3 regions of the Brenneria uluponensis genome follow, and region 1 is predicted to be linked to each of the others. Evidence: predicted binding sites of a transcription regulator. Region 1 holds the regulator's gene; each other region holds the start of a gene.
What was found. The regulator LexA, encoded in region 1, represses DNA repair genes until DNA is damaged. The targets are predictions, from matches to a motif close to TNCTGTATGTACATACAGNA.
Positions count from the first base shown of each region.

Region 2: the regulator LexA is predicted to act here: its motif matches at 2,690-2,709, upstream of uvrA (excinuclease ABC subunit UvrA).
Region 3: the regulator LexA is predicted to act here: its motif matches at 1,980-1,999, upstream of uvrB (excinuclease ABC subunit UvrB).

Region 1 covers NZ_CP135917.1:4,366,312-4,370,604, reverse strand. The annotation lists gene plsB (glycerol-3-phosphate 1-O-acyltransferase PlsB) at 1-1,167, opposite strand, end outside; gene RS889_RS20355 (diacylglycerol kinase) at 1,297-1,662, shown strand; gene lexA (transcriptional repressor LexA) at 1,772-2,383, shown strand; gene zur (zinc uptake transcriptional repressor Zur) at 2,654-3,163, opposite strand; gene RS889_RS20340 (pirin family protein) at 3,253-3,963, opposite strand; gene RS889_RS20335 (LysR family transcriptional regulator) at 4,073-4,293, shown strand, end outside.
Region 2 covers NZ_CP135917.1:835,357-839,649, forward strand. The annotation lists gene RS889_RS03880 (reverse transcriptase domain-containing protein) at 1-1,393, opposite strand, end outside; gene RS889_RS03885 (single-stranded DNA-binding protein) at 2,009-2,563, opposite strand; gene uvrA (excinuclease ABC subunit UvrA) at 2,796-4,293, shown strand, end outside.
Region 3 covers NZ_CP135917.1:3,137,390-3,141,682, reverse strand. The annotation lists gene RS889_RS14720 (LacI family DNA-binding transcriptional regulator) at 1-324, shown strand, start outside; partial or broken gene RS889_RS14715 (TonB-dependent siderophore receptor) at 523-663, opposite strand; gene RS889_RS14710 (TOBE domain-containing protein) at 1,082-1,510, shown strand; gene uvrB (excinuclease ABC subunit UvrB) at 2,097-4,109, shown strand; gene yvcK (uridine diphosphate-N-acetylglucosamine-binding protein YvcK) at 4,110-4,293, opposite strand, start outside.

The sequences.
Region 1 (4,293 bases):
GGAACGTCCACCTTCGACAAAATACTCTACGGAATAACCACGCGTGAATAGTTCACCCAGGTATTCTCGGAACAAGGTAGAGTAAAGTTTGTTGTTGAAAGTGCGGCGGATAAAAAACGCGCCCAGGCGGCGGAAAATCGGGCCAGCTGGCCAGAAATTCAGATTAACGCCAGCAGCAATATGGGGTGGTACTAACCCTTGATGATAAAGCACATAGGAGAGCAGCAGATAATCCATATGGCTGCGGTGGCAGGGGACATAAACAATTTCGTGACCGTCTTGCGCCAGTTGGCGTACCCGTTCAGCATTGTGAACATTAATCCCTTGATAAAGGCGGTTCCAGGTCCAGCTCAGCACCCGGTCCGACAATCGTACCACTTCATAAGAGAAATTCGCGGCAATTTCTTCCAACAACGCTATGGCATTCTGTTGCGCCTTCTCATGGGGGATTTTTTTTACACGAGCTTCATCATCAATTGCTTTGGTGATGGCATTTGACGTCAACAATTTGTTGAAAAGGTCTTGCCTTACTGGTAGCCGAGGCCCGACAGCGGCCAAACGTTGGCGGGCAAAGTGTATTCGCGCGACGCGGGCCAGCTTATGAGCGATGGTTTTATCAGTGCCATGCTCTGTCGCCATATAACGGAGCGATATTGGACTGGAAAAACGGACAAAACTATCACGTCCTAGCCATAAAACAGCAAAAAATTTCTCAATGCCGTTTAACAAACGCAGGTGTGGTGTGGCTTGATGTTGATTTTCACGACCTGGCGAGCGACCAAACATCACTGAAACTGGCACCATCTGTACATCTAACGCCGGGTTACTGCTATGCAGATCCAGGTAGTCGTGAAACAGTTTTATGGATTTCTGCTTGGGGACGTAGTAGCGGAATACTCGTGGACCATCATTAATAAATACATAGCTGGGCAACTCTTCACCATCAATAACCAATGGTTGTAAAGGGTCTGGTAGCCCCAGCGCCAGACATTTAGTCCGCAGCGTTAGTAGATCCGCTTTAGAGTTATAGGGCAATACATAGAAAACCGGACGTGAAGGATCCAAATCCAATTCAGCGACAGGATCATGAGGAATAATCTTACTCTTTACCAAGAGTTTAAGGGGGAAATTCAGTAAGTTATAGTAAATTCTACGCCAACCTGACATAACAACCAGAAGCCTCTTGTTAGCAACTCGCCGCAAGGATACCAGAAACCTCACTGGAGATCTGTGGTGATGAGACGATGATAGCGCGTTAAAATTGCGTTCAATCACGAATAAAGGAATGGAGTAAGTATGAATAAAGCAACTGGAATAACCCGTATTATCAAAGCAACGGGATATTCCCTCCAGGGGTTGAAGCAGGCCTGGCGGCATGAAGCTGCATTTCGTCAGGAGTCATTACTCACTCTTGCCTCTATTATTATTGCTTGTTGGCTGCCAGTTTCAACAATTGAAAGGCTATTACTCATCGGGTCAGTTGTACTGATTGTATTATTTGAATTGGTCAATAGCGCTATCGAAGCGGTAGTCGACAGAGTGGGGCTGGAGTATCACGAATTATCGGGACGAGCGAAAGATATTGGCTCGGCAGCTGTTTTCGTCGCCTGTTTGTTGGCTGCTGTCGTCTGGATCTCACTACTGTGGAATCATTTTGCATGACGGCTTCCAGAATCGGAGAAAAAAGCGCTGAATGGCAATATCAAGGTTCCCATCGACACCTTCCCTGTATATACTCACAGCTAAACTGTATAAACAACCAGGGGGCGGGATGAAAGAGTTAACAGCCAGACAACAGCAGGTTTATGATCTTATCCGTGATCATATCTCACAAACCGGTATGCCGCCTACACGGGCAGAGATTGCGCAGCAGTTGGGATTCCGTTCCCCTAATGCCGCAGAAGAGCATTTAAAGGCACTGGCACGCAAGGGTGTGATCGAGATTGTTACCGGCGCGTCCCGTGGTATCCGCTTGTTGATGGAAGAAGAAGATCTTGGATTGCCTTTGATTGGCCGGGTTGCGGCCGGTGAGCCCTTGCTGGCTCAACAGCATATTGAGTGCCATTATCAGGTTGATCCATCCATGTTTAAACCGAGTGCGGATTTTTTGCTAAGAGTCAGCGGAATGTCGATGAAAGATATCGGTATTCTGGATGGTGATCTACTGGCCGTGCATAAAACGCAAGATGTATATAATGGTCAGGTTGTTGTGGCGCGTATTGATGACGAAGTTACCGTTAAACGTCTGAAAAAACAAGGTAACATCATACAGTTACTGGCGGAAAACAGAGAATTCAAACCTATTGTTGTTGACTTGCGTGAACAGAGTTTTTCTATTGAAGGACTGGCGGTTGGTGTCATTCGTAACAGCGATTGGAACTGATATATTCCTTCATTTCCTTTATTCATCTCGGCCTTTAAAATATAGCGCTCGCTCTTCTAATATGAGCGGGTGCGTCTTCAAGTGAGATGCCGTTATTTTACTTATTCCCCTACTTTTACCAGCCATCTATTTCAGCAATTCCTCTTACAGTTTTTACTTTCTAATGAGTTCTCCAAAAATATAAATTTTAAATCATCCACCGGTACTTAGCGGACATTGATTATGTGGTTCACAGCGGAATACTCGAGGGATAGGAAAATTGAGTCGCAACTATCGTTTTTTAATGGTGATACTGTGATCGTGATTGCAATTTTCTCGGTGGTCGCATGATTCAACCTGCTGGCATGCACTGCATAATCCATGAGCTTCCACCACACTGTGGCGCAAAATGAAATCTGACTGCTTAGCCAATTGCTGAAGGTTTTCCTCGACACCGACTGTTTGCCGCTCCGTTACCTGGCCGCATCGGTCACAGATAAATAATGCGGATGTGTGATTATGCTCTTCGAAATGATGACATAACACATAACTGTTAGTGGACTCGACCCGATGAATAAATCCCTGTTCCAGTAGAAAATCGAGAGCACGGTAAACCGTAGGTGGTTTTGCCTGGGGTTCAGAAACACGGAGCAGATCCAGTAAATCGTAAGCACTGATAGCGCCAGGCTGTTGCGCCATCAAACGCAGAACCTCCTGCCGCTGAGGTGTCAGGCGCACGCAGCGCTGCTGACAAAGCTGTTCGGCCAAGGCAAGAAGTTTTCCCGGATTGATTGAATCCATTGCAGTAACCCCGAAGCATGTCTGAGAGCATTATGATTTATCTTATCATGCCTGGACAAAAACACCGAAAAGACAACCTGGTCCGAGTATCAGACCACCAGATCGATGAGCAGTGCTCGCATTGGCGTTTCCGCCAGAACGGTTATTTTTGCTTCCTGCTGGATAAAGGCACCATCACCACAATGCAACGTTTTGCTATTTTCTGGCGTGATGCCATTAATTCGCATTGTTCCATTTATTGACTGTAAATAAGCGCGATTACCGTTTAGTGTAATGGTGTTTTGCTCGTGGATATTGAGATCCAGATGATAGATCCATACTTGCTGACGTAAGTACAGACTATGCTGATCCTGAGTTTCTTCGGGGGACGCCAGCAAATGACAGCCTTTTTTATCCAGCGAGAGCCGTTGCAAGGTGCGGTTTTCTTGTGTGGGGCAGGCATTCAGCCATAATTGCAGGCGCGTAAGTGATGTTTTATGGCAAGCATTATGTTCGCTATAGCTGACATTGGGCTGCGTGGCCAATAATAGCGCATCGCCTGCTTTTGCTCTGGCATGGTTACCGTTGCTATCGCGGTACTCGGCTTCCCCCTGCAATATAATATTGAGAATATCTACTTGTGGGTAGGTTCGAGGTTGAAAAGCCGCGCCAGGGGCAAGGACTTCCTGATTAAGCACGCGCAAAGAAGCATAACCTAGTAGTTCGGGGTCAAAATAGTGACCAAAAGAGAATGTATAACGTGCCTGTAACCAGCCATAGTCAGCCTGACCGCAATGTTCTGCTACTTTGCTAATGATCATGGTCTTCGGCCTGTAAAATTATCCATGTATTAGATAGTAATTGGCTGGACGCTGGATTGTTAGCCAGTTAATCTGGTCTGTACGTTCAAAAATTCTGAATGAGTATAAAATGGCAAAAGAGCGGGCATTAACGTTAGAAGCTTTAAGGGTCATGGATGCCATAGACCGTCGGGGAAGCTTTGCCGCTGCAGCGGACGAATTGGGGCGGGTGCCTTCAGCCCTGAGTTATACCATGCAAAAACTGGAGGATGAGCTGGATGTGGTTCTGTTTGACCGTTCCGGACATCGTACCAAATTCACCAATGTTGGTCGGATGCTGCTGGAACGCGG
Region 2 (4,293 bases), 1.6 Mb from region 1:
AATTCGCGTAGCCGCGCATTTCAGCGTTGTACTGACCAATGATTTCATAGTCAGACATGTGCATCATTGCTGGCCGAGCCGCACTATTACCATATCCGCCATCGTAATTCCCATAGCCACGTAGAGAGCAGAATTTCAGGATTCTTTCCCTCGGTACACCCAGATGGACGTGTTCCGTTATCGTACGTTTTACCGCATGAGTTTTACTTCCATCTGTATTAAGCCCTACAACACATTTGACCTGTTTTCTTTCACGGCGTGTTTTTATTTCATAACCGAGAAAAGTGAATCCTTTCTTCGGGTCAATAATTCCGGATTTTTCCTTTGATATTTCCAAATGAAGTTCGGATTCAACAAAATCGACAACCTCTTCCATTATCTTTTTTGCCTCACCTTTACTTCCTATCACTCCAATCAGAAAATCATCAGCATATCGAACATACCGCATTCTTTTGAATTCAGTATCATCCATAATAACACTGGGTAGTGTGCGCAATTGTTTCTCCAGTTCATCCGCTTCCTGTTTCCACTTTTGGATTTTCTGCTCATCAGCAGGCATTCCTGAAGCGCCGAAACCTTGCCTGATCCATTTAATACGATTTGTCCGGTTTTGTAGTGCTCTTCTGTATATGGGATTGGGTTTCCTCCGTCCTCCTTTGCCGAACTCGGTGATTCTATTTTTCATAAATTCATCAAGCTCGTGGAGAAATACATTGGCAAGAATAGGGGAGATAATGCCACCTTGTGGTGTTCCGCTATGAGTGCCAAAGTAACGCCAGTTGTCCAGATAGCCAGCTTTCAGGAACTTCTTGAGAAGCGCCAGAAATTTGTTATCAGCGATCCGCTTGCTCAGGAATTTCAGCAGCAGATCGTGGTCAATGTTGTCGAAGTAACCTTTGATATCAACATCACATACCCATTTTGTTCCTTTCCAACCGTTTCTGATTTCTTTTAATGCAGAATGACAGGAACGCTCAGGCCTGAATCCATAGCTCCAGTCGCTAAAAACCGGTTCATAGATCTCTTCCAATAACATTCTCATTACTTCCTGTATTAATTTATCGTCTCCGGTTGGAATACCTAATGGACGTTTCTTTCCATTCGGTTTTCGGGCATCTTTGGGTATGTGCGTGCGCTTACAAGGTTTGGGTATGTACGAACCGGACTCTATGAGGTGAATAAGACTGATAATCCTGTCCACACTCATTCCATCCATCGTATTGTTATTTATTCCTCTCGTCATGGCTCCCTGATTAGAATAAATATTAGCATAGGCCTGTGCCCAAAGATCTTTATTACTGCACATGATTTTATGCAGTTTCTTGATCTTATAACCTTGTATACTGGCTTTGTTTATACCATTTAGAGCATTGAGTGTTCTCTGTGATAGCACTGACTATCGAACCCCCGCTTCTATTAGTATAGATCCAACTGACTCCCTTCCCCCTTACGAATATAGTTTCATTGATAATTACTTATCAATTTATATATATTTTTCAGATTGGTTAGCCAATTGCGACTCCATTACAGAGCTACGTTGGGTACTACGGAGTCTCCGTTACCATATTGGTTAATTACTTAACCAACTTAGGTAATCCCGTATTTCTTTGTAGTCAAGGTGCATCCCACTTAGGTTTCACTTACGTTCAATTACCACTCTCACCGAGCAGGTGCCAACATTGTTGGATATAGTAACCTTCTAAAAATAATTACTATAAATATTGGTATGACTCCTAAATAACCGTGAGCCATCGATATCCCGAAACCCACTATGAACTATGATTCAACCAATCAGGCTTAACCATATGGGATTTGCAATGGCTGGCGCAAAGTAGGTTATTTCCCCGCAACCAGCCTTTTCCTGACATGCTACACTCCCCTCCCTCTTTCGAGGTTCAAACCCATTACTAAGTAAGGATAAGTCAGGCTTGCAATAGGCACTCCAACAGCCTATGATTAATTCAATAACTCGAATTAACCACTTGATTTACAAAGCAAAACGGCGCACCTAGAACGGAATATCGTCGTCAAAATCCATCGGCGGTTCGTTGCTGCTGGGTGCTGGCGTGTTTTGCGGGCGTGGTGCCGCTGCCTGTGCGCCACCGCTGAACTGGTTGGCGGCAGGTGGTTGCTGTGGTTGTCCCCAGCCACCTTGTTGTGGATTCCCGCCACCTGCTGGCGCCGCACCACCTGGCGCTGCCGCACCGCCGCCTGCACGGCCACCGATCATCTGCATGGTGCCGCCAACGTTGACCACCACTTCGGTGGTGTAACGATCCTGCCCACTTTGATCTGTCCATTTGCGGGTCTGAAGCTGGCCTTCAATATAAACCTGAGACCCTTTGCGGAGATATTCACCCGCGACTTCTGCCAGTTTGCCAAACAGTACTACGCGGTGCCATTCTGTCTTTTCTTTCTGCTCGCCGGTCTGCTTGTCGCGCCAGGCTTCGGAAGTGGCCAGGGTAATATTGGCTACCGCGCCACCATTCGGCATGTAACGGACTTCGGGGTCTTGTCCCAGATGCCCGAGAAGTATCACTTTATTAACGCCTCTGCTGGCCATGTTGGTGTCTCCTGATATATCGACTTTTAAAGTGTAAACGATAGATTCTAGCACGCCACTATAGTAGATAGTACCCGCGAGCTGTTATCCGAAAATTTTCCATTTATTGCACTTGTTGCAGTCTAATACTGGATATTCATTCAGCTTTTTTTGTGCCATAATCAGCCGTTTCATATTGGCTTGCTTTCGTCCAGAGAAGATGGAAACAGCGTTTATCGCGGGAAGAGTGTGAATGGATAATATCGAAGTTCGTGGTGCCCGTACCCATAATCTCAAGAATATCAACCTGATAATTCCACGCGATAAACTGATCGTCGTGACCGGTCTTTCCGGTTCAGGCAAGTCATCGCTGGCTTTTGATACCTTGTACGCCGAAGGCCAGCGCCGCTACGTGGAGTCGCTTTCAGCTTATGCCCGCCAGTTTTTATCCTTGATGGAAAAACCGGACGTTGATCATATCGAAGGGTTGTCACCCGCGATTTCTATTGAACAGAAATCCACTTCACATAACCCGCGTTCCACCGTCGGGACGATTACCGAAATTCATGACTATCTGCGTCTACTGTTTGCCCGTGTGGGCGAGCCGCGTTGCCCTGAACATGATATTCCGCTGGATGCCCAGACCGTCAGCCAGATGGTGGATAACGTGCTGGCGCAGCCGGAAGGCAAACGTCTGATGCTGTTAGCGCCCATTGTGAAAGATCGTAAAGGGGAACATACCAAAACCCTGGAAAATCTGGCAACACAAGGCTATATCCGTGCCCGTATTGATGGTGAAGTCTGTGACCTTTCTGACCCGCCGAAGCTGGAACTTCAGAAAAAACACACCATTGAAATAGTGGTGGACCGTTTCAAAGTACGTGATGACCTGGCCCAGCGGCTGGCTGAATCGTTTGAAACCGCACTGGATCTGTCCGGCGGCACCGCTATTGTTGCGGATATGGACGACGACACTCAATCTGAATTGCTGTTCTCCGCCAATTTTGCCTGTCCGGTCTGTGGTTACAGTATGAATGAACTGGAACCACGTATGTTCTCCTTCAATAATCCCGCCGGAGCCTGCCCGAGTTGTGATGGCTTGGGGGTACAACAGTTCTTCGATCCGGCACGCGTAATACAGAATGCGGAACTGTCATTGGCGGGAGGGGCAATACGCGGCTGGGACCGGCGTAATTTTTACTATTTCCAGATGCTTCGCTCGCTGGCGGAGCATTATAAATTTGATGTCGATGCACCGTTTGAGAATCTCGGCGCAGAGGTTCAGAACGTCATTCTTTACGGCTCCGGCAAGCAGTCCATTGAATTTAAATATATCAATGACCGTGGTGATACTTCCGTGCGTCGTCATCCGTTTGAGGGTGTGCTGCATAACATGGAGCGTCGCTATAAGGAAACGGAATCCACGGCGGTACGTGAGGAACTGGCAAAATTTATCAGCAGCCGTCCTTGCACCAGCTGCCACGGTACCCGCCTGCGTGAAGAGGCGCGTCATGTCTTTGTAGAACAGACCACGTTGCCACAAATTTCCGACATGAGCATCGGTCATGCAATGACCTTCTTTCGGAACATGAAACTGAGTGGTCAGCGGGCACAAATCGCCGAAAAAATACTCAAAGAGATTGGTGACCGACTTAAATTCCTGGTGAATGTCGGGTTGAACTATCTGTCACTGTCCCGTTCGGCAGAAACCCTATCGGGGGGAGAAGCCCAGCGTATCCGTCTTGCCAGCC
Region 3 (4,293 bases), 1.2 Mb from region 1:
GCTCTGGGGCGTTCCGGGTTGTCGCAATTGCTTGGCGACGGAACATTTGATGTCATTGTGTGCAGTTCAGATACTTTGGCACAAGGCGCAATCATGGAGGCTGAAAGCCGGGGTATGCGGGTGCCTCAGGATTTGGCCGTTATGGGGTTTGGCGACCTGGATTTTGCAGCCAGCAACCGGCCCGCGATTACCACCATCAGTGTGGACCGGCGCGCTATTGGGCAGCGGGCAGCTTCCCTGCTGGCCAACCGTATTGAACAACAGCACTGCGAGGAGTCGATTATTGATATCGGTTTCCACCTGGTTGAGCGTGAATCTGCCTGAATACATAAAAACATGCAGCAGTTGATTTTTACCAGTCCGCACAGTACGAAAAATTTTGCTGCAAGGGGCTACCCGGGGCTGATGCGCAGCTACAAGAGGGGAATTCACCCGGTACCGCTACAGTGTCGGGAAGCAAGTTAAACCCGTATCCCGCCGCAATCAGGCCTGCTGGCGGGAATGTGCTTGTTGCCGTTATGCTTAAAACCGGTAATTTGCTGACACACTGAAATTACGCGGTTCGCCGTACACCACGGAACCATTCAGGTTTTCATCATAGGTTTTATCGAACAGGTTATTAATATTGGTCTGCACCGTAAGGTTTTGGGTCACCTGGTAGCGGCACCGTGGAGAAGATTGAGCCCTGCTGAAGTCGCGTGATGAAGTGTACCGGAGGATAGCAAGACAGGCGCACCCGGAGCGGTGGTCAGGCAAGATGAGAAACAGGCAACCGCAGGTGCCGTTACCCTGAATCCAGAGCGGGCAAAACAGGCCGCTTACATTAATCAGGGGTGACAACTTCCTTGACTCTTACCGTATTATCAATGCGGCGATAAGCCACCGTGATCTCCGCGTTCTGCCGGGCTGATGAACGCTTTATTATAGGTGTTCCAGCCACTATTTTATTGAGTTGTGTTGGAAGCATTGTGTTGCGCGTCATAGTGAGGTATTACACTATAAAGTGTGGGGTATTGTAGTAACCGCCATATGGATTGAGCTAGACATGTGTCATTTAATAGACAAATGAAAAGGAGTAACTATGTCAGTTTCTGCAAGAAATCAATTAACAGGTATTGTTTCAGGTGTTATTCCTGGGGCGATTAATAATGAGGTCATACTGACGCTGGATGGCGGGGAGCAACTGGCAACCGTGATTACCAAGGCGAGTTGTGACTCTTTGGGCTTAGCTCCGGGTAAAACGGCGATCGCTTTGATCAAAGCGCCTTGGGTTATTTTGGCATCGGTAGATTGTGGGTTGAATTTTTCAGCGCGTAACCAGTTTGCAGGGACAGTGAAACATGTGATTAAAGGTGCGGTGAATTCTACAGTGCATATCGAAACTGCTAATGGATTAAAACTGACATCTAATATCACTAATGAAAGCATGGATGAAATGGCGATTGCGAAAGGAAGTGAAGTGATTGCTTTAATTAAAGCATCTAATGTGATTTTAGCGACTCCAAAATAATATTTTCTGGCGTTGTTTATTTTAATGATGAACTCTGATATTCCCTGATACGTTATCGGGGAATTTATTTATCAATATATCTGTCATAACTTAAATATGTTGTAATGATGATTCTCAATATAGTCACGATCACTTCTTTATGTATCTTGATGGTTACTGTCATAAGAGTCAGAATACATTTCACCCTTATCAAGAACGTTAATATAGTGATGGGGACACGATATGAAATGTATTTCATCGGAACGAAAAGTCCCGCCGCATTGACCAAAATGTTGCCACGTATAACGTGAATGTTACCTCAGTTGCGCAAATGAATGGGGATATTGAAAGTGACTTTATATCGCTGGTGTAATCAGGCAAAAGCAGAGGGGAAAATAGAAAATAGTGTCGGGTGCGGACAAAACAGCAACCATGGTCAGCACAAGGCTACCACAAGCCGCGGGAGATTCACTCGGTTGTCGTCTTCCTGTACTGGGTATATATTCAGTATTATGTGAGTGGTAACATCGATGGCGGATTTTCATAATGCAGAGTGTCTGTTATCGTCGTCCTAGTTCTGTCGTTTTTTCATCAGGTATCCCCGGCTATGAGCAAAGTATTTAAACTGTATTCGGATTTTCAACCCGCAGGCGATCAACCTGAGGCTATTCGCCGGTTGGAGGAAGGGCTGGAGGATGGGTTGGCGCATCAGACCTTGTTGGGGGTAACGGGGTCCGGTAAGACGTTCACTATTGCCAACGTGGTTGCGGATCTCAACCGCCCGACGATGGTGCTGGCGCCGAACAAGACGTTGGCGGCCCAGCTTTATAGTGAAATGAAATCGTTTTTCCCGGACAACGCCGTGGAATATTTCGTTTCTTATTATGATTACTATCAACCCGAAGCCTATGTTCCGAGTTCGGATACCTTCATTGAGAAAGACGCTTCGGTCAACGAACATATTGAGCAGATGCGGTTATCCGCCACCAAAGCGTTGCTGGAACGGCGCGATGTTGTAGTGGTGGCATCGGTATCAGCCATTTATGGTCTGGGTGATCCAGATCTTTATCTGAAAATGATGCTGCATCTGACTCAAGGCATGCTGATTGACCAGCGAGCCATTTTGCGTCGGTTGTCCGAATTGCAGTACGCCCGTAATGATCAGGTTTTTCAGCGCGGCACGTTTCGTGTCCGGGGCGATGTTATCGATATTTTTCCGGCTGAATCGGATGAAGTCGCGCTGCGCATCGAACTATTTGATGAAGAAGTGGAGCGGTTGTCGCTGTTTGATTCACTCACCGGGCAGATCATGCAAAATGTGCCACGCTACACCATTTATCCCAAGACACATTATGTGACGCCGCGCGAACGCATTCTGCAAGCGATGGAAGATATAAAGGTTGAGCTGGTTGACCGTCGTAAGGTGTTGCTGGACAACAATAAATTGGTAGAAGAGCAACGTCTGAGCCAGCGAACCCAATTTGATCTGGAGATGATGAATGAACTGGGTTATTGCTCAGGGATTGAAAACTACTCACGCTTCCTCTCTGGTCGCGGTCCGGGCGAGCCGCCTCCTACCTTATTTGACTATCTGCCAGCCGATGGTTTGTTGGTCATTGACGAATCACACGTAACCATTCCGCAACTGGGGGGAATGTACCGTGGCGATCGGGCGCGTAAAGAGACACTGGTGGAGTACGGTTTTCGTCTGCCGTCGGCGTTGGATAACCGGCCGATGCGGTTTGAGGAGTTTGAGTCGCTGGCGCCGCAAACCATCTACGTTTCGGCGACGCCAGGTAAGTACGAGCTGGAAAAATCCGGTGGTGAGGTGATCGATCAAGTCGTGCGTCCTACCGGTTTGTTGGATCCGGAAATTGAAATCCGACCAGTAACGACGCAGGTGGATGACCTGTTGTCGGAAATCCGTAAACGCGCCGTCATTAATGAGCGGGTGCTGGTCACCACACTGACCAAACGCATGGCGGAGGATTTGACCGAGTATCTGGAAGAGCATGGCGAACGGGTGCGCTATCTTCACTCTGATATCGACACGGTTGAACGGGTGGAAATCATCCGGGATCTGCGATTGGGTGAGTTTGATGTGCTAGTGGGGATTAACCTGTTGCGGGAAGGACTGGATATTCCGGAAGTATCTCTGGTGGCAATCCTGGATGCCGATAAGGAGGGTTTCCTGCGCTCCGAGCGGTCACTGATTCAGACCATTGGCCGTGCTGCCCGTAATCTTAAGGGGCGAGCCATTCTTTACGCGGATAAAATCACGCCGTCGATGGAGAGGGCGATTAGTGAAACGCAACGCCGCCGCGAAAAACAGCGGGAATATAATGAAAAACATGGCATTACACCTCAGGGCCTTAATAAGAAAGTTGGCGATATATTGCAGATTGGTCAGTCTGCCCACGGTAGAGGTAAAGGTCGCAGCAGGAAAGCGGCTGAACCGGTAGCCGAGTATCAGCTACTGACGCCGAAAGCGCTGGAGCATAAAATTCACGAACTGGAGAGTAAGATGATGATGCATGCGCAAAACCTGGAATTTGAGGAGGCGGCACAATTGCGTGATCAGGTTCATGCATTACGGGAACAATTTATCGCAGTGTCCTGATTATCTTACTATCGCTGACAACTCGTCGGCGCTGAATGTGCAAACTTCCAGTAACGGTAACACTCGTTCCAGCGCTTTGCGCAGCAGTTGCCGGTCATGATGATGTGGCATATCGGTAGCTTCCAGAGGCTGTTGAATGATAACTCGTCCCGTTATCAGACTGACATCCACCTGTGGGCTGACC